Regions from separate parts of the Alicyclobacillus hesperidum subsp. aegles genome, predicted to be linked through region 1. Evidence: riboswitches for the same ligand, from Rfam matches in the RefSeq annotation. Region 1 holds a riboswitch; each other region holds the start of a gene.
The links. A riboswitch is a leader RNA that binds a small molecule or an ion and turns the genes downstream of it on or off. The one in region 1 is predicted to bind thiamine pyrophosphate.
Positions count from the first base shown of each region.

Region 2: linked by a shared signal. The riboswitch ahead of QMF38_RS00135 (ECF transporter S component) and the one ahead of tenA (thiaminase II) in region 1 are both predicted to bind thiamine pyrophosphate.
Region 3: linked by a shared signal. The riboswitch ahead of thiC (phosphomethylpyrimidine synthase ThiC) and the one ahead of tenA (thiaminase II) in region 1 are both predicted to bind thiamine pyrophosphate.

Region 1 covers NZ_BSBJ01000003.1:46,585-54,397, forward strand. The annotation lists gene map (type I methionyl aminopeptidase) at 1-801, opposite strand, end outside; gene def (peptide deformylase) at 944-1,723, shown strand; TPP riboswitch at 1,784-1,883, shown strand; gene tenA (thiaminase II) at 1,946-2,659, shown strand; gene thiD (bifunctional hydroxymethylpyrimidine kinase/phosphomethylpyrimidine kinase) at 2,652-3,557, shown strand; gene thiM (hydroxyethylthiazole kinase) at 3,594-4,400, shown strand; gene thiE (thiamine phosphate synthase) at 4,412-5,062, shown strand; gene QMF38_RS01435 (MDR family MFS transporter) at 5,218-6,840, opposite strand; gene QMF38_RS01440 (MarR family winged helix-turn-helix transcriptional regulator) at 6,844-7,320, opposite strand; gene QMF38_RS01445 (TIGR00266 family protein) at 7,530-7,813, shown strand, end outside.
Region 2 covers NZ_BSBJ01000001.1:20,194-28,006, forward strand. The annotation lists gene QMF38_RS00120 (bifunctional 3,4-dihydroxy-2-butanone-4-phosphate synthase/GTP cyclohydrolase II) at 1-1,074, shown strand, start outside; gene ribH (6,7-dimethyl-8-ribityllumazine synthase) at 1,141-1,608, shown strand; gene QMF38_RS00130 (S9 family peptidase) at 1,627-3,558, shown strand; TPP riboswitch at 3,699-3,803, shown strand; gene QMF38_RS00135 (ECF transporter S component) at 3,900-4,484, shown strand; gene QMF38_RS00140 (ATP-binding cassette domain-containing protein) at 4,481-6,799, shown strand; gene QMF38_RS00145 (alpha/beta hydrolase) at 6,906-7,808, opposite strand.
Region 3 covers NZ_BSBJ01000009.1:183,811-191,623, forward strand. The annotation lists gene infC (translation initiation factor IF-3) at 1-102, shown strand, start outside; gene rpmI (50S ribosomal protein L35) at 174-377, shown strand; gene rplT (50S ribosomal protein L20) at 450-809, shown strand; gene QMF38_RS07985 (TrmH family RNA methyltransferase) at 880-1,668, shown strand; gene QMF38_RS07990 (divergent PAP2 family protein) at 1,694-2,239, shown strand; gene QMF38_RS07995 (spore coat associated protein CotJA) at 2,326-2,577, shown strand; gene QMF38_RS08000 (spore coat protein CotJB) at 2,574-2,849, shown strand; gene QMF38_RS08005 (manganese catalase family protein) at 2,895-3,464, shown strand; TPP riboswitch at 5,413-5,521, shown strand; gene thiC (phosphomethylpyrimidine synthase ThiC) at 5,640-7,397, shown strand.

The sequences.
Region 1 (7,813 bases):
CTTTGCAGCCGGAACGAGGAGCATTTCCGCGACCCGAATCGGCTGTTGCTCATCTGCGGATCGCGTGATCACTTCTGCCACGCCATCCCTCACGATCACGGTATCTTCGACGTGCACGCTCAAGTCGCCATGCATCGTGACATCCGCCCACCCGTTGTCGGCACGACGTGCGTAGCGGCTGACCTGCGCAATCACCGGTTCAATGGCCAAGACCATCCCTTCGCGCAAGCGGGGTCCTAAACCAGGCGGCCCAAAGTTAGGAAGCCACGGATCCTCATGCAAACTTATTCCAGTACCGTGTCCGACGGCCTTGTGGATGATGCGCATGCCAGAGTGTTTGACCATCTCGCCGATGGCATGCGAAATGTCCGAACATCTACCCCCGGCCTTTGCATGCTGGATTCCCGCCGCTAAAGCTGCCTCCGCGACTTCCAGCATCCTACGCGCTTCGCGTGTGCCATCCCCTACCACGTACGATCGCGCGGCATCGGTGATCCAGCCGTCGACTGCGACGGCGATGTCAACTTTGACGAGATCCCCAGACTGTAATCTGTACGCCCCCGGCACGCTATGCCCTATCTCGCTGTTCACCGACACGCAAATTTCGCCCGGAAAGCCGTGCACACCCTTGATGGCCGACTTCGCCCCAGCAAGCCGCATCGCAGCGACGGCAACTTCCTCTAAATCGCCCGTCGTGATCCCGGATTGTATGGCCTTGGCGACTGCGCGATGGACCTCGGCATTGGCCCGCCCGCAAGTGCGCAACGCATCCAGCTCACCATCTGTACGCACCTCAATCATCTTTGCACTCTCCTCTCCCAGCATCGATACGCTAGCCCGCACATGTGTGCAACAGCCGTTGGCATAGGTGGACGCTTGGTCAAACGTCATACCTGCTGCATTGTATAGAGATCGATAGAGATGACAGGATGGAGGAACCGATGTGGCCATAAAATCGATTTTGCAAGGGGATATCCCTGAACTGCGCCAGGCCTCACAGCCCGTCACGCAATTTGACGACCAACTTGCCGAGCTTGTCAGGGACCTTATCGATACGCTCGAAGCGCACCGCGGGCTTGGGTTGTCCGCACCGCAAATCGGTTGTTTACAGAACGTCTTCGTGACAGACGCCGGCGATGGCGTGAAGATATTCGTCAACCCCACGCTACACGAACCCAGCGGGTACGCAAAAGCATACGAATCGTGCCTCAGTTTTCCCGATCACGCCTTATGCATTGAACGCCCCACGCGGGTGATCGTGCGTGCTCAGGACATCCATGGCACGCCCTTCGAACTGGAAGCTTCCGGTCTTTTGGCACGCATCGTCTGTCACGAGTACGATCATCTGCAAGGTGTGCTGTTCATCGATTATTTAAGCGAGGAAGAGTTGTTCGAACAACTTCTGGCAAACGCTTACGTCGTCGACGATGAAGAAGATGAAGAGATGGCGATGTCAACCGCGGCGCAGGCAGCAGCGGGCACAGGCGACGCAACCAGCCCGAGCGCCGAAGAAGAGCTGCGTCAAGAGCGGCAAATGATTGTCGACATGCTCGCGGAAGTGTCTTGGAAATTGGCGCTTGCCATCGATATGCTGCGAGAGGACGCGAGTGGTTGGACGGACGGCGTCAACTGGCACGGGTTGCAGAAGGCAAGTGAAACGCTGGAAGACACATTCGCTGGCTTATCGGAACGCCTGGCCACGGACGCAACGCCGCACAGATAGGTCCTCTGATGCGCGGGACACGCGCGTCTCGTTATGCTATCATTACAGTCGATCACACATGGATGCCACTAGGGGAGCGCTTGCTGAGACGGAGTGCGGCTCCGGACCCTTAGCACCTGATCTGGGTAATACCAGCGTAGGAAAGTGGCTCGCTGCGCGGATCGATCCGCCGACTGCGCCGTTTTTCCCCTTGTTGGCCTCCACCCTGAAGGAGGCTGGATGATGCATTTTTCCACAGAACTCTACGAGGCATCGCGGCCGATTTTTGCGGCCACGCTCGCACATCCTTTCTTGCAAGGCATTGCGCAAGGCGAATTGCCGCGCGACGCCATTGTGCGCTACGTACAACAGGATGAACTTTACTTAAACACATACTGCCGCGTCTACGCCAAAGCGCTTGCCTGCGCAGACACAGACGAACATATGCGCGATTTTTACGATCGCGTTGGACTACTGCTGGAAGGTGAACACGAGGCGCACGACAATCTCCTGCAGGTTGCGGCGGTACGCCCGGATGAACGCGGCACAAGTGCCGAAAAACTTCCCACCCTGCACCACTACGAAAGCCATTTGCTCGCCGTCGCAGCGACGTCCGATTTCGGTGCGATCATCGCCGCCATCCTGCCTTGCCACTGGCTGTACGTCGATCTCGCGCGCAACATTGTGAACAAGGTGCAACCCGGCCCCGACCATCCGTTTTCAACGTGGCTCTCCTTTTACGCGAGCGACGACATGAAAGCCAGTCTAGACCGCTTGCTGAACATGCTGGATCGGCGGGCCGCCATCGCCAATGAAGAAGCCAAGGCGTTCATGCGCACGGCTTACATGACAAGCTGTTATTTGGAATACCGCTTCTTCGATATGGCTTACCGCGGCGAGTCATGGTTGCCCGCAAATAGCACACTGGACAGTGGCAGGCGTGATTGCGATGTTTAAAACGAACGCTGGGCACATTGCGCGCATGCTGACCATCGCTGGTTCGGATTCCGGCGGTGGCGCAGGCATTCAGGCCGACTTGAAGACGGCCCATCAGTTTGCCGTGTATGGGATGTCCGCCATCACAGCCATCACGGCTCAGAACACGCTCGGCGTACAAGGCGTCTTCCCGCTTTCTCCAGATGCCATCTTGCAACAGCTGACATCCATCGCCGACGATCTCGGGTTCGACGCCGTAAAGACCGGCATGTTGGGCGACGCCGCTGCGATTTACACCATCGCATCGTTCCTGACAGAGCGGGCGACTTGTCCAATTGTCGTCGATCCGGTGATGGTGGCGAAAGGTGGCACTCCATTGCTCGATCCGGCCGATGTCAAGGCCGTGATCGAGCACTTGTTGCCTGTAGCAACCATCATCACGCCCAACGCCCCAGAAGCGTCAGCCTTGACTGGCATTGACGTACAATCGCTCGCGGACTGCAAGGCTGCAGCCGTGCGCATTGCCGAGCACGGGCCGCAGATGGTGGTGGTCAAGGGTGGACACATCGCGACAGACATCGCTGAACGCGAGCTCTCCGTCGACGTGGTGTATGCGAACGGTACGTTTACGTATTTTGCCGCGCCGCGCTTGCAAACCGCCAAGACACACGGCACAGGATGTACGTTTTCATCCGCGATCGCGTCCTGTTTAGCGCGCGGCATGGAACCTTTGGCGGCCATCGCCGCGGCCAAGGCGTTTATTCACCGAGCCATTCTGGAAGCCCGCAATTGGGATGTAGGCCACGGACACGGGCCAACGGATCATTCCGTACAACCGGTCTTCACAGCCAATATCGCGCCGGGCATGTTTTATCTGTTCGACGGCGAGCAGTGGCTGGAACGTAACGATATCGCGTGACCGCAGGGTGGTCCGCTAGAGAGGATGGTATATAGCATGAGTATCGGATCGTGGTTGACACGCGTGCGCGATCAGCGCCCGCTGGTGCACAACATCACCAACTTGGTCGTCACCAACGTGGCGGCCAACACATTGCTGGCCCTCGGTGCGTCGCCTGTCATGGCGTATGCACATGAAGAGGTCGCCGATATGGCTAGCATCGCCAAGTCGCTCGCGCTCAACCTTGGCACGCTCGATCCCGAGATTGTCGTCGCCATGCGGTTGGCCAGCACGGCCGCCAATCGCACCGGCGTCCCCATTGTGCTCGATCCGGTGGGTGCCGGAGCGACTCCCTACCGTACACGAGCGGCCAAGGAGATCATCGATGGCCATCAACTTGCCATCTTGCGAGGCAACGCATCAGAAATTGGTATTTTAACAGGTGCAGGCGGCTCGGTCGTCGGTGTCGACGCGGGTCAGGCAAGCGAGCATCTGATCGATGCAATGCGCGCGTTTGCCTCTGCGCACCGAACCGTCGTCGTCGCCACCGGCCCGCGCGATCTTGTCACAGATGGACAAACGGTTTGGGAATTGGCCAACGGGCACCCGCTGCTCGCCGCCATTACCGGCTCGGGCTGTTCTTTGACGGCAGTCATCGGCGCATTCGTCGGCACCGTTGACACGTGTGACCTGCACCTGTACGCCGAAGCCGCAATCGCCGCCGTGACATGCTTCAACGTCGCTGCCGAACGCGCGGCCACTCGCGCAGACGGGCCAGGCAGCTTTCAAGTTGCACTACTCGACGCCCTATACCACATCACGCCCGATGAGATCGACAAAGCTGCGCAGGTGCGCACCTTATAAGGAGGACCGCGATGATAGACATACGGGATGACTGGAAGAGCAAGCTGGCCGTTTACGCGATCACGGACGATCGCGAAGATACAAAGAGCCTTCTTGCCGCCGTCGAGGCTGCACTGGCGGGCGGTGCAACCGCGATTCAACTGCGCCGTAAACGCGACGATGGCGGTCCGCTGTTGCGGCTCGGCCTCGAAATTCGGCGTCTGACGCGAGAAGCGGGAGCGCTCTATATCGTGAACGATCGCGTGGACATTGCATTACTCACGGAAGCAGATGGCATTCATGTCGGGCAGACCGATATTCCCTGCACGCGGGTGCGCGAACTGGCGCCGGAACAGCTCATCGGCGTATCGGCGCGCACGACCGCCGAGGCCTTAGAGGCGGAACGTGACGGCGCAGATTATGTCGGAGTCGGCGCCGTCTTTCCCACGACGACCAAGGCGGACGCAATCCACAGCGGGATCGACACACTGCGCGCTATTGCGGGCACAAGTTCCATTCCCGTCGTCGCCATCGGCGGCATCGACATTGCACGGGCTCCGCAAGTCTTGGCGGCTGGAGCAGACGGGCTCGCCGTCGTTTCGGCAATCATGTCGGCTCCGTCGCCACGCGATGCCGCTCGGGCATTTGCCTCTCTCTACCGAGAATCAGATCGATCGCGATGACCATGCCAAATATTCGAACGCCGTTTGCCTGAGAAGTGAAACAAACGTAAAAGGCGGCTGTTTTAGATGATGATCCTGGTACCCATCATCTGAACAGCCGCCTGTTCGTTCACGTTGTGAACATGCTGCATTCTCACGCGTGCGTGCGCGACGCCTCAGGAAACACTTTCTTCATCTTGAGCCGAGTGAGATTCGAAATATTCTTTGCCCTTTAACTTCACTTCCGGCAGGAAGAAGGTGCCGATGAAGCTTAGAATGGCAAACACCAACCCCACCTCAAATAGGTGCTGAATGCCAAATGTCAACGACGTCTTGATAGCATCCATCAACTGCAAATACATATGGTGCCCTGCCGCACCGAATTTGTTAAATTCCCGCGCAATGGACGTTTGTGCCTGCGACGTGAGCAGGGACTGCGGATTAAGGCCAGCAAGTTTACTTTTGAACGCCGTCAGCGACGCCGGCAACGATTCGCTCAGTTTATGACTGAACGCCTTGTTGAGGATCGAGCCAAAGATGGGCGATGCGATTACGCCCGCGAGCGAACTGACAAACTGTTGCGTCGAGTTGACCGTGCCCATCATCTTGTAGGGGAAAGCGTTTTGTACGGCCATGTTCATTAACGGCATCAACGAGCCAATACCAAGGCCAATCACGACCATGTTGACCATGACCGTGCCCCACGTCGTGTGCAGGTTCATTTGATTCAGCAGAATCGAGCCTACGACAATGACCGCTCCACTCAACCAGGCGAGATAGCGGTAGCGCCCGGTCTTCGACATCACCTGGCCAGACACCATGCTTCCCACGATAAAGCCACCCATCATCGGCGTCATGACCCAACCGCTGTTCTGCGCGTTTAAACCGATGACACCTTGAACATAAATCGGCAGGAACATCAAGCTGCCAAACATCGTCATGCCGACAAACATGCCGAGAATCAGAGACGTGCTAAAAATCCTGTTTTTAAAGAGAGAAGGTGCGAGCAGCGGATCGGCGGCTTTGCGTTCCCACAACACAAACAACACGAGCACCGCCGCGCCACCAAGTAGCAGGGCCAAGGTCGGCGCCGACCCCCACGCGTATTTCGTACCTGCCCAGGTGAAGCCGAGCAGCATGGGAATCAACCCAATGGTGAGTACCATCGCCCCCAGCCAATCGACCTGCACGCGCGCTTCGGAACGGACCCTTGGCAGCGCGGCGATCACGCCGACGATAGCAAGTACAGCAAACGGCAAGTTAATATAAAACACCCAGCGCCACGACAAACTGTCGGTGATCCAGCCACCGAGCGCAGGACCCACGATGCTCGAAATACCAAACACCGCCATCATTACGCCCATCCATTTCGCGCGCTCCTGCGGCGAAAAGATGTCGCCAACGGTGGCCCGCGGCATGCTCATCATCGCGCCTGCGCCAATACCTTGAAATGCACGAGCAAAAACCAGTTCCGTCATCGTGTGCGCCATGCCCGAAACCGCGGAACCAACGCCAAACATGATGAGACCAAACAGGTAGAATGGCTTGCGCCCGAACACGTCCGACAACTTTCCGTAAATCGGAACCGTGATTGAAGACGTGATCATATACGCGGTGAACACCCATGAGTACAGGCTAAATCCCTTTAAGTCGCCGATAATGGTCGGCATGGCGGTCGAGACAACGGTCTGGTCCATAGATGAAAAAAACATCGTCAACAAAACCGTGGCAAACGCCCACCATTTTCGTTGACCCGTAATTTGATTCGTCGTTTGCACAGCGGCGGCTGTCTGCGACATCCATTAGGCCCCCTCTGCCGATTCTTGAATAATGCGGTCGACATCGACCTTCGCCGCAATTTGCGCGAGCGATTCCAACGTGCCAATACATGCGGACAACTCGCCCACATCCAATTGACCCAAACAGTGGCGAAACAAGTTTCGCCATACGCGCTCAACCTGCTTTAGCTTCGCCTCGCCCGCCGCCGTCAGTTCGATCACGACGACGCGCCGATCTTCTTGATCGCGCAGGCGAGTCACAAGCCCATGGCTCTCCAAACGGTCCAGCATGACGGTAATGGCACTCGGTGTGACCTCCATCTTCTCGGCCAACTGTGAAACCTTGCAACGGCCTTCCTCCTGGATGACGTGCAAAGTGAAAAATTGGCCGGCAGTCAATCCGACATGCATGCGGTTGACCAGATGCGGCCCGAGATGGTGTGCCAAGACCGATAATGACCGGTCAAATCGCTCCGTCAATGTGTCAATATCCTCTGCCATCGATGAAGTCCTCCACATCCTTTACGAGATACATGTTCAACCCTTAAAATGTTTATATCAATTAACATTTATACTATATAAACAGGTACTACGCGCGTCAAGCCGGAATATTAAATTCATTAAACATTCACGATGAAAATTGACGTTCAGACATCTCTAGACCATGGTAAGATACGGATACCGAAGGCGAATGGAGTGGAGGCGAAGGCATGGAGTATCAGATTCATGGCACGACAATGCAAACACTCGAAGTTCACTTGCGGCCTGGAGAATCGGTGTTCTCAGAGGCTGGCTGTCTGCTGAGCATGAGCCCAAACACGCGCATGGAAACGAAATCGCCCGGCGGTCTCGGTGGCATGTTTCGGCGAGCATTTAGTGGCAACAGCTTATTTCTCAACTATTTTCGGGCGACGCGTGAGGACTCTATCGTCCAGTTTACAACTCGTATGCCAGGGCATATCCTGCCGCTTCACCTGCGCAATTACGGCCGCGT
Region 2 (7,813 bases), on a different contig from region 1:
GAGGTTGTCAACTTCATGATCACGCACGGCCGCGGCCTTCTTTGTGTGCCGGTCACCTCGGAGCGGGCGGCGCGCCTTGGTTTCGCGCAGATGATTGAACGCAATACCGACCACTTTGGCACGGCCTTTACCGTTTCGGTCGATGCTGCAAGCACACATACAGGAATTTCGGCCTATGAGCGCGCGGAGACGATCGCGGCGATTGTCTCCGAGACGTCGAAACCGGAGCACTTTCGCAGGCCAGGTCACATCTTCCCGCTCATTGCAAAGTCTGGCGGTGTCCTGCGGCGAGCCGGGCATACCGAGGCGGCTGTCGATCTCGCTCGTCTTGCCGGTGAACCAGAGGTTGGCGTCATCTGTGAAATTTTGAATGAAGATGGCACGATGGCGCGTCTTCCACAGCTGGAAGAAGTGGCACAGAGATTTGGCCTTAAGCTAATCAGCGTCGCTGACCTCATTGCCTACCGCAAGCGCTCGGAAAAACTGGTGAGTCGCCAAGCGGAGGCGAACTTGCCGACCGCATACGGCGATTTTCGGGCCGTTGTGTATACCAATGAGGTCGATGACAAAGAGCACATTGCGCTTGTTTGTGGCGATGTGACAGACGGCGAACCGACGCTTGTCAGGGTGCACTCGGAATGTCTGACCGGCGATGCATTTGGTTCGCTTCGTTGTGACTGTGGGCCCCAGTTGCACGCCGCATTGCGGCAAATTTCTGAAGCGGGCAAAGGTGTATTGCTGTATCTGCGGCAGGAGGGGCGCGGGATTGGGCTTCTCAACAAGATTCGTGCCTACGCCCTCCAGGATGAGGGAGCGGATACGGTGGAAGCCAATCACCGTCTCGGCTTTCCTGACGATCTTCGCGATTACGGCATCGGTGCGCAGATTTTGCGCGATCTCGGCGTGCGCAAAATGCGGCTGTTGACCAACAACGTGCGCAAGTTGCGCGGCATTGCTGGACATGGACTTGAAGTCGTCGAGCGCGTGCCGTTACAGGTGGATCGCAACCCGCACAACGAACTATACCTGCGAACGAAACGAGACAAGTTGGGACATCTGCTGGACTTGCCGTGATCGTACGTGGAGTGGGCTATTGTAAAACCTTATGACAAGCAGGATTGCCAAGAGGAGTGGACGAATTTGCGTACTTACGAAGCACAATTGGTGGCGTCAAATCAACGTGTGGGCATTGTCGTTGCAAGGTTTAACGAGTTCATCACGAGCAAGCTGTTGTCCGGTGCGCTGGACGCGCTCAATCGGCACGGCCTGCCAGAGGACAACGTCGAGGTCGCCTGGGTGCCTGGTGCGTTCGAGATTCCTTCCGCCGCGAAGTGGATGGCGACGAGTGGTCGCTTTGATGTCGTAATCGCCCTAGGAGCCGTGATTCGGGGCTCAACGCCGCACTTCGACTATGTCTCAGCGGAAGTGGCGAAGGGCGTCGCTCAGCTTTCGATGAACACGGACACGCCGGTAATTTTTGGAGTTCTGACAACAGATACCATCGAACAGGCGATTGAGCGCGCAGGCACGAAGGCGGGAAACAAAGGCTGGGATGCGGCTGTCAGCGCTATTGAAATGGCGAATCTGCGGCGGATGTTACAAGGTTGATGGATGGGGGATGGCGTGATGGCAAAACAGCAGCTTGCGAGCTACGGCGCTTGGGCGTCACCGCTCTCTGCGGATAAGGTGGTACAGGCGGCGACGGGGCTTGGCAGTCCGAAGTGGGACGGCGAAAGTCTGTATTGGCTCGAGAGCCGACCGCACGAAGCGGGGCGCATTGCGATTGTGAAACGGTTGCCGGACGGACGCGAGATCGACTGTTTGCCGATCCCATTCAATGCTCGATCCCGCGTACACGAATATGGCGGTGGAGCATATGCGGTCAAAAATGACGTCGTCTATTTTGTAAACTTCTCGGATCAATGTATCTATCGCGTGCGCTTTGCTGGCGAAGAACCTTTGCCGCCTGAGTCTGTGACACAGCCGTCTGCGCTCCGCTTTGGCGACTTGTTTATCGCGGAGGATGTCATTTTCGGCGTTGTGGAAGATCACGGGACGAGCGGCGAACCGGTCAACAGCTTGGCGGTCGTGCGCCTTGCTGACGGTCGGGTCGACATCGTCGCCAGTGGACACGATTTTTACGCGTATCCGCGCCTATCGGCAGACGGCAGGCGGTTGGCTTACATCGCGTGGGATCATCCAAATATGCCATGGAATGGGACCTACCTGTATGTAGCCGATTGGGATGGAGAGAAGCTCGCGAATGCACAGCGGATCGCAGGTGGACGGGAAGAATCTATCTTCCAACCCGAATGGAGCCCGCGTGGGCAATTGTTCTACGTGTCAGACAAGACAAACTGGTGGAATCTGTACGCTTGGGATGCCGGCGGTACGCGCGCCGTCGCACCGCGCGACGTGGAATTTGGACGTCCGCTTTGGCAACTGGGTAGCTCGACGTATGCGTTTATTGACCATTCGCACATCGTAGCTACATACGTGGAGAACGGCTTCGGGCGATTGTGTGAGATCGATGTAGATACAGGTACTTTGACCGATATAGAGACGGCGTTCACGGGCTTTGACGATTTGTTCGCAGATGGTGCGGGTGGTGTGTTCTGTGTCGCCATGTCGACGCGGCGTCCTGCTGTCATCGCGAAGGTGTATGGCAAGAGCGTCGACACCGTCAAGTTTGGACCAAGTGCCGCTCTTAGCGACGACTGGATTGCAGAGCCGGAGGCCATTGTGTTTCCGACTACGGGCGGTGAGGTGGCCTACGGCTTTTACTATCCGCCCACCAATCCACAGTATGTTGCACCTGCTTCCGAGCGGCCACCGCTATTGGTGATGTCGCACGGCGGTCCGACCAGCGCAGCCCGGCCGGTTTACAAATTGTCGATTCAGTACTGGACGACGCGCGGCTTTGGCGTTCTCGATGTCAACTATGGCGGCAGCACTGGGTATGGGCGGAAGTACCGCGAGCGCCTGGCCGGGCAATGGGGCATCGTCGACCTCGACGATTGTTGCCAAGGTGCCTTATATCTTGTCGAGCGTGGCGATGTCGATCGCGATCGGCTGTGTATCACGGGTGGCAGTGCCGGCGGCTACACCACGCTGGCCGTGCTTGCGTTTCGCGATCTGTTCCGCGTTGGTGCAAGTCACTACGGTGTGAGCGATCTCGCTCTGCTCGCCAAGGAGACACACAAGTTTGAATCGCGTTATATTGAGCAACTCGTTGGTCGGTATCCGGAGGAACGGGAGCGATTTGTCGCGAGATCGCCCTTACAGCACGTGGATCAGTTTGCGTGCCCGGTGATTTTCTTCCAGGGTGAAGACGACAAAGTAGTACCGCCCAATCAAGCGGAATTGATGGTCGAGGCACTAAAAAGGAAGGGTGTGCCCGTCGCCTATCTTTTGTTTCCGGGCGAAGGCCATGGGTTTCGGAAGGCGGAAAACGCGAAGCGTGCCTTGGAAGCGCAGTTGTTCTTTTTTGGAGCTATCTTGAACTTTACGCCGGCTGATCCGATTGATCCCGTTCCCATAGAGAACTGGTCGAAGTGAGAAGAAACTTGGACGGGTGGCTGACCTGTACCGATGACCACGGCATCATCATTGGCTTTCGGATAGACACAGGCTTGTTTTTGGCTTGTCGGTTGATGGGGAGCATGCTACACTAGCCTATGAAAAAAGGAATACCGTGAATAGGGGACTAGGGGTGCCGACGTTGGCTGAGAGGTGACATAGTCACCAACCCTTTCGGACTCGACCTGGATAATACCAGCGTGAGGAAGTGCCCACCGTCGCTACGCTATCAGCGCCCTTTTCACCCGTCGTGGAAAGGGCGCTGTTTTGCGTGCGAACAGGTTCTCCCAAAGGTCGTCCTGTCACGGAAGCGAAGGGAGATGCAAGTTGTGCTTGCGAAATGGAAGTTACGTGAAGTCATTTTAATGGTTGTGCTTGCGATTGTCTGCGGCGGATTGTATCGTGTGTGGGACGTAATCAATGCGCTGGTGCCAACGACCGCCTATGCGTTGCAGGCGGCGATGACAGGGTTTTGGATGATTGCAGGTGTTCTCGTTCCCTATATTATTCGACGCCCGCTTGCCGCGTTGATCGCCGAGTTGGTCGCAGCCGCTGTGGAACTTTTGCTTGGTGGACAATTCGGCCTTGGAACCATGGAGTCGGGTCTTATTCAAGGGATTGGCTCGGAAATCGCGTTTCTTATTTTCGCGTATCGGATGTTTAACCTGTCCTCTTGTATGCTTTCCGGAACACTCGCCTCGCTAGCCTACTTGGTTCAATGGTACTTCCAGTATGGAGGCAAGTCGTTGGATCTTGGTACCATGCTTTTATCCATTATGATTTCTCTCGTCAGCGGCGCCATTCTCGGTGGTTGGTTGCCGAAGTTGATGGGTGATGCGCTAAAGCGTACGGGTGCCGTTCGAAATTACGCCATTGCGAAGGATGGGCGGGCGATCCCACAATGAGCCGGCCGCTGCCTATCCATGGCGAGTCGCCGCTTGTATCGGTACGCGATCTCGCCGTGACATACGATGGGGAAGCGAAACCAAGCGTGCGCGGGTGCACATTTTCCATTCACCCGGGCGAATGCGTGTTGCTCGCGGGGCCGAGCGGCAGTGGAAAAAGTACGCTTGCCATGGCCTTGGCTGGCATTATTCCCCGGTCTGTCGAGGGCGTAGTCACGGGCGAATGTTGGATAGCTCCATCGGTATCAAAACCGGGGAAAATTGGCTATGTATTTCAAGATCCAGAATCTCAGTTCTGCATGCACCACGTCGACGACGAGATTGCGTTCGGGCTTGAGAATTTGCAGGTTCCGCGCGACGAAATGGCACAACGGACTAAACAGGCCCTTGCCGCTGTGCATCTGCACGTTCACCCGCACGCGGCGCATGCGCGCTTTTCTGGCGGAATGAAGCAAAAGCTTGCCATCGCCTGTGCACTTGCGATGGAGAGCGAACTGTTCATCTTCGACGAACCAACGGCAAATCTCGACCCGACTTCCACGCGCATGGTGTTCGCCATGATTGCAGAATTGCGCAAACAAGGCAAGACACTTCTCATCATTGAGCATAAGTATGAAGCTTTGTTGCCTGTGGTCGATCGCGTCATTGCACTGAACAATGCAGGCGAGCAGGTCGGTGTTTTTGCTGCCGACGAATGGCGCAGGCTTAGCCAAGGAGAGTCAGGCACCTGCCTGCATCCCAATCCTTTACCGGTCTTCCCCACCTCGTCTCCTGACCCGGTATTAGCGCTTTGCGATTTGGCCTTGACGTACGGCGGGGAGCAGGTCTGGCAAGGGATTGATGCACAGGTTGGGCGCGGAGAATGGATTGCCATCGTTGGACCTAACGGCGCAGGCAAGTCGTCGTTGCTTGAGACGATGGCGGGTTTGCGCCGTCCGTCGAAGGGGATCGTGAAGTTCGCTGGTCGGGCCATCACGGGCATGTCAGCGCGTGAACGCTACTCGCATATCGCATATGGCTTTCAAAACCCAGAATATCAGTTCCTGTATGAGCAGGTAGCGGACGAGATGGCGAGCCGGGTGCTTGGCGATGACATTCCAGAGGACGTACTCCATGCCCTTGACGAGTTTGGGCTGGCCGAACACGCGCATGCCTCCCCTTATGCCTTGAGTCAAGGACAGAAGCGCCGTTTGTCCGTCGCAGTGATGATGCGAACTCATGCGGACATCTGGTTGTTTGACGAACCCACGTATGGTCAGGACCCGGCGTCCGAAGCCCAAATCTTAAATAGGCTATTGCAGTTGCAAGCTGATGGCAAGAGCATTGTCACGGTCACACACGATATGAACTTGGTCCAGACGTACGCTACACGCGTTTGGGTACTCGCTGAGGGCACGCTGTTATACGATGGGGCGGTGTCCGAACTCCTTGAGCGCCAAGACATCCTCGAGCGTGCGCACTTATTCGACGATATAGTGCCGCTTTCAGACGACGGGCCTGATCCATCCGCGGGCATTGCGCCGGAGGATGTGACCACAGCACTGCAACATGCACCGAAGCAGCCTTCCTGGCCAAGAAGATCGCCTGTTGGCAAATGGCATCCAGATGTGAAGGCGTTGACGCTTCTGATCACTGCCGTCGTTTGCATGTGCTGTTGGTCGTTCGGTGAAGCGGGGAGACTCTGGGCCTTGGTCCTCGTCCTGGCGTTTGCGTTCGGGTGGTGCCATCCAGGGAAGATGGTCAAACGCCTGTTACCACTTGTCCTCGTCTACGTGATCTACCTTTGGGCATTCGCGGCAAACGCAGCTACACCACCGGGATATCGCTACGTGCACTGGCTGTGGTTTCACATCAGTTGGTATGGTTTGAACCAAGGGTTGCTTGTCGTATTGCGAACTTTTGCGACGGTCATCTTGGCCTACGTCCTGCTTGTGACGACGGATGGCACCGATTTTATGGTCGGGTTGAGCCAATCGTTCAGGATTGTACCGAAGATGTCCTATGGTATGATGGCCGGAATGGGGTTTCTGGGCCGTTTTGGGCACGACTTAGAGACGTTCCGCATGGCACGGCGCTTACGAGGTCGCGAGGGTTGGTGGATTTTGCGTCCTGTCACCTACGCGTTGCCATTGCTCAGCCAGTCCGTTCGTATCAGCGAGCGACTCGCGATCGCGATGGAGGCACGAGGGTTTTATGGAGATCCTGCCAACGCGTGGAACGGGCGTACGTATTATCGGCAAGTGTCTTTGCGAGCCCGCGACATGGTCGCCGGCGCTTTGACCATCGCGTTGGCGTTGGTGTTATGGTTGACGTAACGTTTTTTATCTCCGAGCAAGGATGGGGCAGCGTGGACGACACGTTGCCCCATTTACATGGATTGGCGACACGGTTTATGCGGCTAGGTCCGTCTCGAAGCGGCGCTCAATCCGGGATTTGCTGCTGAACAAACCGTCCGATTTCCGCGATGGCAGCGTCGGCTTCTGGCATGGGGAAGCTTTGGAACACATGCCACATCTCTTCCCAGATATGCAAGGTGACACTGACTCCGGCGGCGCGCGCCTTGTCGGCGTAGCGGACCGAGTCGTCGAGTAAACATTCGTGATCGCCCACGTGAATAAGAAGCGGGGGCAGGCCTTGTAAATCGGCGTACAGTGGCGACGCGAGTGGGTGTGTGAGGGTTTCTTCTGCCGTGTACAGCGCGGGCGCCTTGCGAATGCTGTTGGGCTCAAGCCACGGGTCGTATTTGGCGCGCGTAGTCATCGACTCGCCCGTACCTGCGAGATCGGTCCATGGTGACAAGAGGATGGCACACGCCGGGAGATCCACGTTAGCGTCGCGTAGCGACAGAAGTATCGCGGCGGTCAGACCACCTCCAGCAGAGTCGCCGGCGATGGCGATGCATGCGGGAGTGATCCCACCGTCGCGTATGAGTTCCTTGTACACGTCAACTGCATCTTCGACGGCAGCTGGGAATTTATGCTCTGGTGCCAATCGATATTCGATCAACAGAACGCGAGCCTTGGCAGCACGTGCAAGTCGCCAGCACAAACTTCGGTGGGATTCACAGCTACCCATATAATAGGCGCCACCGTGAAGGTAGAGGATGACACGGCTGCTCGAAACGCCTTTCACCTCTATCCATTCTCCATGCACACCCGCTATGTTTGTTTGCGTGACGATCACGTCGTCCGGTTGGGGAATGGTTCTGCCCATTTCGTCCAGGGCAGCCCGTTGCATTTCGATGGAGGGTGGGGGGCCTTCATGTTCACCACTGCGATACTGACTGAGCATTTGCCGGATGGCCATGGCTTCGTGGCTAGGCAAGTCAA
Region 3 (7,813 bases), on a different contig from region 1:
TTGGCTAAATCAGCAGAGGAACAAGCGATTGTCGAACGCATGCCGAAGCTGGAAGGCCGTCATATGGTCATGATTCTCGCGCCGCGACAGCCGAGTGCTTGACCTTTGCACAACCATCTACGAGAATGATCCGCCGGGATGCTGGCTAATCAATATTGGAGGACAGAAACGATATGGCGAAGATGAAGATGAAGTCGCACAGCGGTCTCAAAAAGCGCGTCAAGCGGACGGCGTCTGGCAAGCTGAAGCGCCCGCATGCGTTCGCGTACCACAAGGCTGAACATAAGTCGCCGAGCCGCAAGCGCCGCCTGCGGGGGACGACTTTGGTTTCGCCGAGCGACGTCAAGCGCATTAAACAGTTGGTCGCTTATAAATAATTGCTGGAGCATTGAACGTACCAGCGCCCGGCTCGTACGAGCGGGCGATCCATCTGAGGAGGATTTGCAACCATGGCACGTGTAAAAAGTGGTAAGGTGACGCGTCGTCGCCATAAGAAGATTTTAAAGCTCGCCCGCGGTTACCGCGGTTCGAAACATACGCTGTTCCGCACGGCGAAACAGCAAGTTATGAAGTCGTTGATGTACGCGTACCGCGACCGTCGGGTTCGCAAACGCGACTTCCGTCGCCTCTGGATTCAGCGCATCAATGCCGCAGCGAGATCGAATGGATTGTCTTACAACAAGTTCATGTATGGTCTGAAGCTTGCCGGCATCGAGGTGAACCGCAAGATGCTCGCTGATCTCGCTGTGACGGACGGCGCGGCATTCACGCAACTGGTCAACGTAGCACGCGAAAAGCTGAACGCCTGATGGCAGAGTCCCGGTCGCTGGCGACCGGGTCTTTTTCTCATGAGCGACCCGGACGGGAGGCGGTGGCGGCGTGTATATCGAATCGGTACATAATGAGCGTGTCCGACTGTGGAGTCAGTTGAAAACGAAGAAGGGCCGTGTAAAACACGGGCGGTTTCTCGCCGAAGGAAAGCGATTGGTTGCCGAACTGCTCGATAGTTCGTACGAAGTGGATGCCTTACTGTGGGATACCGGATCGGACGAACTTCCTTTGGCGTTGAGGGAGCATCCAAAAGCGCAAAATAAGTGGTTTGAGCTGTCTCCCAATGCGTTTGCTGCGGTTGCCGACACGACGACGCCGCAAGGAGTGATTGCCGTCGCTCATATTCCGCAGCCAACGCCGACCATCGGGGCTCGTTGCGTGCTGTTGGACGGCATCCAGGATCCGGGCAACGTTGGGACGCTGTTGCGGACTGCAGAAGCATTTGGATACACGGCTGTTTGTTGCGGCAGTCAAACGGTAGATCCATTCGCGCCCAAGGTGGTTCGCGCCTCGATGGGGGGCATGTTTCGACTTGCTTTGTACATAGAAGACAGCGTCAGCTTCATCGAACGCTGGCGCCGTTTGCACCCGGTAGGTCGCGTGGCCGTCGCGGCGGCTGAGGGATCGGACCCATGCTACGAGGCAAATCTGTGCGGAGACCGACTGGTGGTGATCGGCAGTGAGGCACAGGGAGTCAGCGCCACGGTTCGCGATCTCGCGGATATGACGATTGCCATCCCGATGGCTGGAGGTGCAGAAAGTTTGAACGCCGCCGTTGCAGGTAGCGTCCTTTTGTACGAGTCGTTTCGGCAAAGCCTCGACGGCAATCGCTTGTAGAAAGGAGCGTTTTGGCTTGCTGCACGTGTGGTCAGACATGTGGGCCGCGCCGCTCGTGGCGATGATTGTCGCCCAGTTGTTGAAGCCTGTGTTTGTGATGATCCAGATGCGGACTTGGGATTGGCGACAGGTGCGAAATTCCGGTGGCATGCCGAGCTCCCATACAGCCGCCGTGATCGCGCTCGCTGCTGAACTTTGGATGCATTCGGGGGGATCTGATCCCGTTTTGGGCATTGGCTTCTTTGTCGCTGCCGTCGTGATGTACGATGCGGCCGGCGTGCGTTGGCAAACAGGGCGGCAAGCAGCCGTGCTCAATCGCCTATTGCGCGATCTTCGCGGTCAACACCTGCTCGAACACAGTGGTGAAGACGGAGAACAGCGGCCACGCGATGTGGTGCCCAAGCCAAGCCCTGGCGAGCCGGTGGCCGGCATCCGACCTTTGTCTGTGGTGAGGATGCCTTGGTGGTTAATCGATTGGCCCGTGCTAAACGAACAGGTAGGTCATAAGCCAATTGAGATCCTAGGCGGCATCGTGGTCGGCGTGATCGTCGCGATCGCGTTGCATGGATAAGAGAAGCATTGTCGATGGCGTAACAGGTGTGTCGAAACGGTGGACTTTTTCTAATCCCATCTGCATATAGATTGGCTGAAACCGCCATGACAGGAGGGGATTTGTCCACCGTGGAAAAAACGCCGTCACAATGGCGCGTCTATCGATCTTATCACAGTCCGTTTGACCCATGTTCACCCCGTACAAGATACTTCAATGTTCCTCCTAATGTGTTACAGCCTTTTCAAACCAGTGCTCGCAAACAGTTTGCTCCACACGAGGCGCTTCGCAAGGGAACGTTGTGGCCCGAATACTACAGCCCGTATCCACCAGAGACGCGGGGAGGCGAAGCAGAATGAGCGAGACACCGCCGCAAATGCCAAAGGCCTATTACCAATACCTTCACGAATTGCAGTCTATTGATTTTGTCCTCTGTGAGTTGACGTTGTATCTCGATACACACCCAGAAGACGAGCAAGCACTTGCGCAATTCATTCAGTTCCAGAAGCGGAAGCACAATTTGATGACGCAGTTTGAAGCTGCATTCGGACCCTTGTATGAGTTTGGCGTCAGCCCCATTAGCGGCGGCAAATGGACGTGGTCGCAGACTCCTTGGCCATGGCAGGTCTAAGCAAAACTCGGTTTACACCGGCCACAACCATAGGGGGTGAAGGCTATCTGGATTTATGAAAAAAAGCTTCAGTATCCCGTTCGTGTGAGTAAGTGTGATCCGAAGCTCGCCAAAATGCTGATTGAGCAATACGGTGGCGCGGACGGTGAATTGTCCGCGGCCCTACGGTATCTGAATCAGCGCTACTCGATTCCGGATAAGGTCATCGGGCTGCTAACGGACATCGGGACAGAGGAATTTGCTCATCTCGAAATGATTGCAACGATGGTCTATAAGTTGACCAAAGATGCAACACCAGAGCAATTGCGGGCAGCGGGTTTGGCTGATCACTATGTCAATCATGGCCACGCACTGTTTTACCATGATGCCGCAGGAAATCCGTGGACGGCGACTTACATCCAAGCCAAGGGCGATCCTATTGCCGATCTGTATGAGGATATCGCTGCTGAAGAAAAGGCGCGCGCCACATATCAATGGATTATCGATAACACGGACGATCCGGATATTGTGGACAGTTTACGGTTTTTACGGGAACGAGAGGTGGTGCACTCACTCAGATTTCGCGAAGCGGTCGAAATTTTGAAGGAGTACAACAGCACGAAGAAGATGTTTTGAGCGAATGGGCCGCCCCAGAGTTTGCGCGAAGTAGGGGCGGCTGGTGGCGGCCAAGAGGAAACTTGGTACACGGTATCGGAGAGGACTTGATGATACTTATTCCATGCGATATGGATAACCATACCAGTAAATGAATACAGCCGCCCGAGGAAACGTAGAGTTACAGCCAGTATACTGTGGTAAAAAGAAATGACACGCATATGAGGTAAAAGACGAGCCTGTATTCTGCCGACTTGACTTCCTGTTTCAAATTCCCACTACCCATAAATGGGTTCTTCGAATGTTCCTTGTATCTGGAACGCCTTTTGGTAGAGCGTTTTGCAGGTTCATAAGTCCTCGTGGGGCACAGGATTTCAGGACACGAAAAAGGGATTTACTCCAACTTCGAGAAGATTTCAAGCGACCTAACATATAAATTTCCCCAAAGATAAGTCCACTTGTATCTTATCTAAAATTCACTGTATGAAGAGTGGCTAGAAATCAAATCCAGTGAATGACTTGAACTGTTCTTTTCTACTCCGGATCTTCAGCCATATCCCGCAAAGTTACGGGGTTCATCATCCCAGGGTGCAAAGCCTATCAGCCGTGAAGGGGATTTTGCGACAAGCGTTTGTGTAACTAGGTTGGAATCTCTTCAAGCGGAGCGGCGAGCAATGCTGATTAGCGAGCTGCGGTTCTGATACCAAATGCGGATTTCGTTTAGATGAATCCACACCGTCAATTGCTACACTCCGACAATTATTCAAGGATGTAGTTGATAAAGATCTCGCCAAGGTACTTTTCATTGAACTGGTCAGCCAGTGCGAAATTCTAAAATCGATGGAAGTAATCCCTCCAATTTACAAGGCGGCAGTTGGTGTCTATCAAAACGAAGCAACCGAATTTACGTAGCCAAGCAACGGGTAACGCCAACTAGGGTGCCAAGTACGACACGTTTGGGAACAAGCTTACGTGGTTTGAGTGCAGAGGATGCCAAAAGCGAACTTCTGATTGCTTTTGACGTAACATCTGCCAACGTATACGACGGCGAAATGCTTATGCCGCTCATGAAGGAAATCCACAAGCGTAACTGGCGATTCCATTCGTTATGATGGACGCCGTTATCACAAGGTGAAAAAGTATGGATCCGCTCGTCAGTACGGTGCACAGGCTATCATCGCATTGAATAAACGAGGCAAAAAGGAATCTCCCGTGGCCTCGCATTCGACGGAACGCCCCATTGCTCGATGGGATACGGCATGGTGTATTGGGGTGCTGACGGCGAATGGCTGAAGTTCCGTTCCCCGCATGCCGTAGACAAAGTAGACTGTCTGCTCCGGATGGAAGCTTGTCCTAATTCCAACCACGGCATGGCGATAGGAAGAGCATCGACGAAGGCGTCCGTCGTAACTCGAATCCTCACCGAAACACACGGATTGAAAACAACAGTATCACGAGCGAGCATCCGTTGAACGTTGCAATCCGCGGCTGAGAAAGAACGTCTCACGGTGAACGACGCGTAGAAGGTCACGACCCACGTATAAATCAACGCCGTTGTTCTACTGGCGGCCGCTTTGGCAGTCAGTACGGCCAAGCGACAGACGAGGAGCGCCTAAGCCATCCAGCAGTTTGCTTGCAATGGCATTACACGCATCGTGGCGATTATGTCCTGCTCTCACAAATTGTAATACCAATCTGCCGGTGCGGTATCAGATCGTTTTTTGATTTGATCGAATCGTCCATTCTGCAAAAGGCTCAGAAAAAAGTTAACGTGTTTTTCCTATTAAGGGTGTCCATGGTGGTTACTACATCAACGATGATCAGTCGTACTTTTTGGAACAAGATTGCAACGCTTTGTTCTTATGTTGTAGAAGCCAGTTTCTGTAACATCGCTCGTACAATCTCCTGGGACGAGAAAACAGGGGGTTGTAGCGAATGCGCATCAGTGGTATGTTGAAAATGAAAAATTCAAATATTCAGCGGGAGCTCGGCAAACCGGGCTGAGAGGGCGACTGTGGTTGCCGACCGTCAACCTGATCTGGATAATGCCAGCGTAGGGAGTTTATCTGACATCCAGGTATATCTATGTCATGTAGGTATATCTATGTTTAGGTGTAGACCGCCGCGAGTATATCCGGCGGTCTTTTTAAGTTGGCAGAACTTGTAGGCCCGTTCTGATTGAAGGAGGCAAACGTCATGTCTAATGATATTAAATTTTTTCCAGGCAGCAGAAAGGTGTATGTTAATGGATCACGACCTGATATACGTGTTCCTATGCGGGAAATCGTGCTGTCTCCTACTTCCGGACGATTTGGCGACCAAATCAACGAACCGATACGTGTCTACGATACGAGTGGGTTATACACTGATTCGGATGTGGTTACGGACATTCGTGCGGGGTTGCCAGCTATTCGACTTCCATGGATTATGGAACGTGAGGATGTGGAGGAATACGAAGGGCGCAAAGTATTACCAATCGATGATGGATTGAAGGATTCAACTAAACAAGCCACTCGTGAGGTGTTTACTGGTTTGACACGCAAACCGCTTCGCGCCAAGCCGGGCCGCAATGTGACCCAAATGCATTATGCTAGACAGGGAATTATCACACCTGAAATGGAGTTCGTTGCAATCCGGGAAGGGGTGGATCCTGATTTTGTACGCCTAGAAGTGGCTGAAGGTCGGGCCATCATTCCTTCGAATATTAATCATCCTGAATTAGAGCCTATGATTATTGGCCGTAACTTTCATGTGAAGATCAATGCTAACATTGGTAATTCAGCAGTTGCGTCATCCATTGAAGAAGAGGTAGACAAGATGAAATGGGCGACCCTTTGGGGTGCCGATACAGTCATGGATTTATCAACAGGTAAAAATATACATACAACTCGTGAGTGGATTATACGCAATTCCCCAGTCCCAATTGGAACGGTACCCATTTACCAGGCGTTAGAGAAGGTTGGGGGTGAAGCTGAGGCTTTAACATGGGAAATTTATCGTGATACCTTAATTGAACAGGCGGAGCAAGGAGTGGACTATTTTACCATTCATGCAGGCGTGCTACTGCGTTACATTCCGCTCACTGCGAAGCGCGTTACAGGAATTGTATCCCGTGGTGGTTCCATCATGGCTGCATGGTGCTTAGCACATCATCAGGAAAACTTTCTTTATACACACTTCGAAGAGATCTGTGAAATTATGAAGGCCTATGATGTGGCATTTTCGTTAGGGGACGGGCTTCGTCCGGGATCTATCGCAGATGCAAACGACCAGGCACAGTTTGCCGAGCTTGAGACGTTGGGTGAGCTCACTAAAATTGCTTGGGAGCATGATGTGCAGGTCATGATTGAAGGGCCTGGGCACGTTCCCATGAATAAAATCAAGGAAAATATGGATAGACAGTTAGAAGTTTGTAACGGAGCTCCATTCTACACCCTAGGTCCCCTTACTACGGATATAGCACCAGGATATGATCACATCACTTCTGCAATTGGGGCAGCAATGATTGGCTGGTTTGGGACAGCAATGCTTTGTTATGTAACTCCGAAGGAGCATCTTGGGTTGCCAAATAAAGATGATGTGAAGGAGGGTGTCATCGCTTACAAAATTGCAGCCCATGCCGCCGACTTGGCAAAGGGGTATCCAAATGCACAGCAGCGCGACGACGCTTTGTCAAAAGCAAGATTTGAATTTCGCTGGAAGGACCAGTTTAATCTTTCTTTAGATCCTCAGCGTGCAATCAAGTTTCACGATGAGACACTTCCTGCTGAGCCTGCAAAGACAGCACATTTTTGTTCCATGTGCGGACCAAAATTCTGTAGTATGCGAATCACACAAGATATCCGGGAGTACGCCAACGAAAAAGGACTTACTATTGAAGCGGCTATCACCACAGGAATGGACGAAAAATCGCAAGAGTTTCGGCGAGCAGGTAGCCAGATCTATCAAGGATAGTTTACATTCATGAAGTGCTTGCTAGATAAGCCTCCTTGTTCCGTCTAGTTAAGTCAACTGCAGATGACTATCAGCCCCCGATGCTCGAATAAAGCGTGTCAAGCATCGGGACCTTTTTCATGTATGGAATGTTGCGTTGCGAGAAGAGCGAGATTTGACGTTAATTCGTTTCATTGCTATGAAAGTGGTGTACAGTTAATCGGCAAGACGGTTTGTACTGACGATGTAGGCCACTATTGGTTATTCTTTGCTAGTATGTCCGGCAAATAGTCAAATTCAGGTCTCGCTGGCCAACTGTTCATTACGACAGTGCGCTCCCTCACGGCCGGGAAACAGCAGCGAAACTCGGAATTTACATGGAGGCTTGGCGTATGCGTCTCAGCAAGGTGCCTTGCGCTTATTGTTCAGGTTGTGAA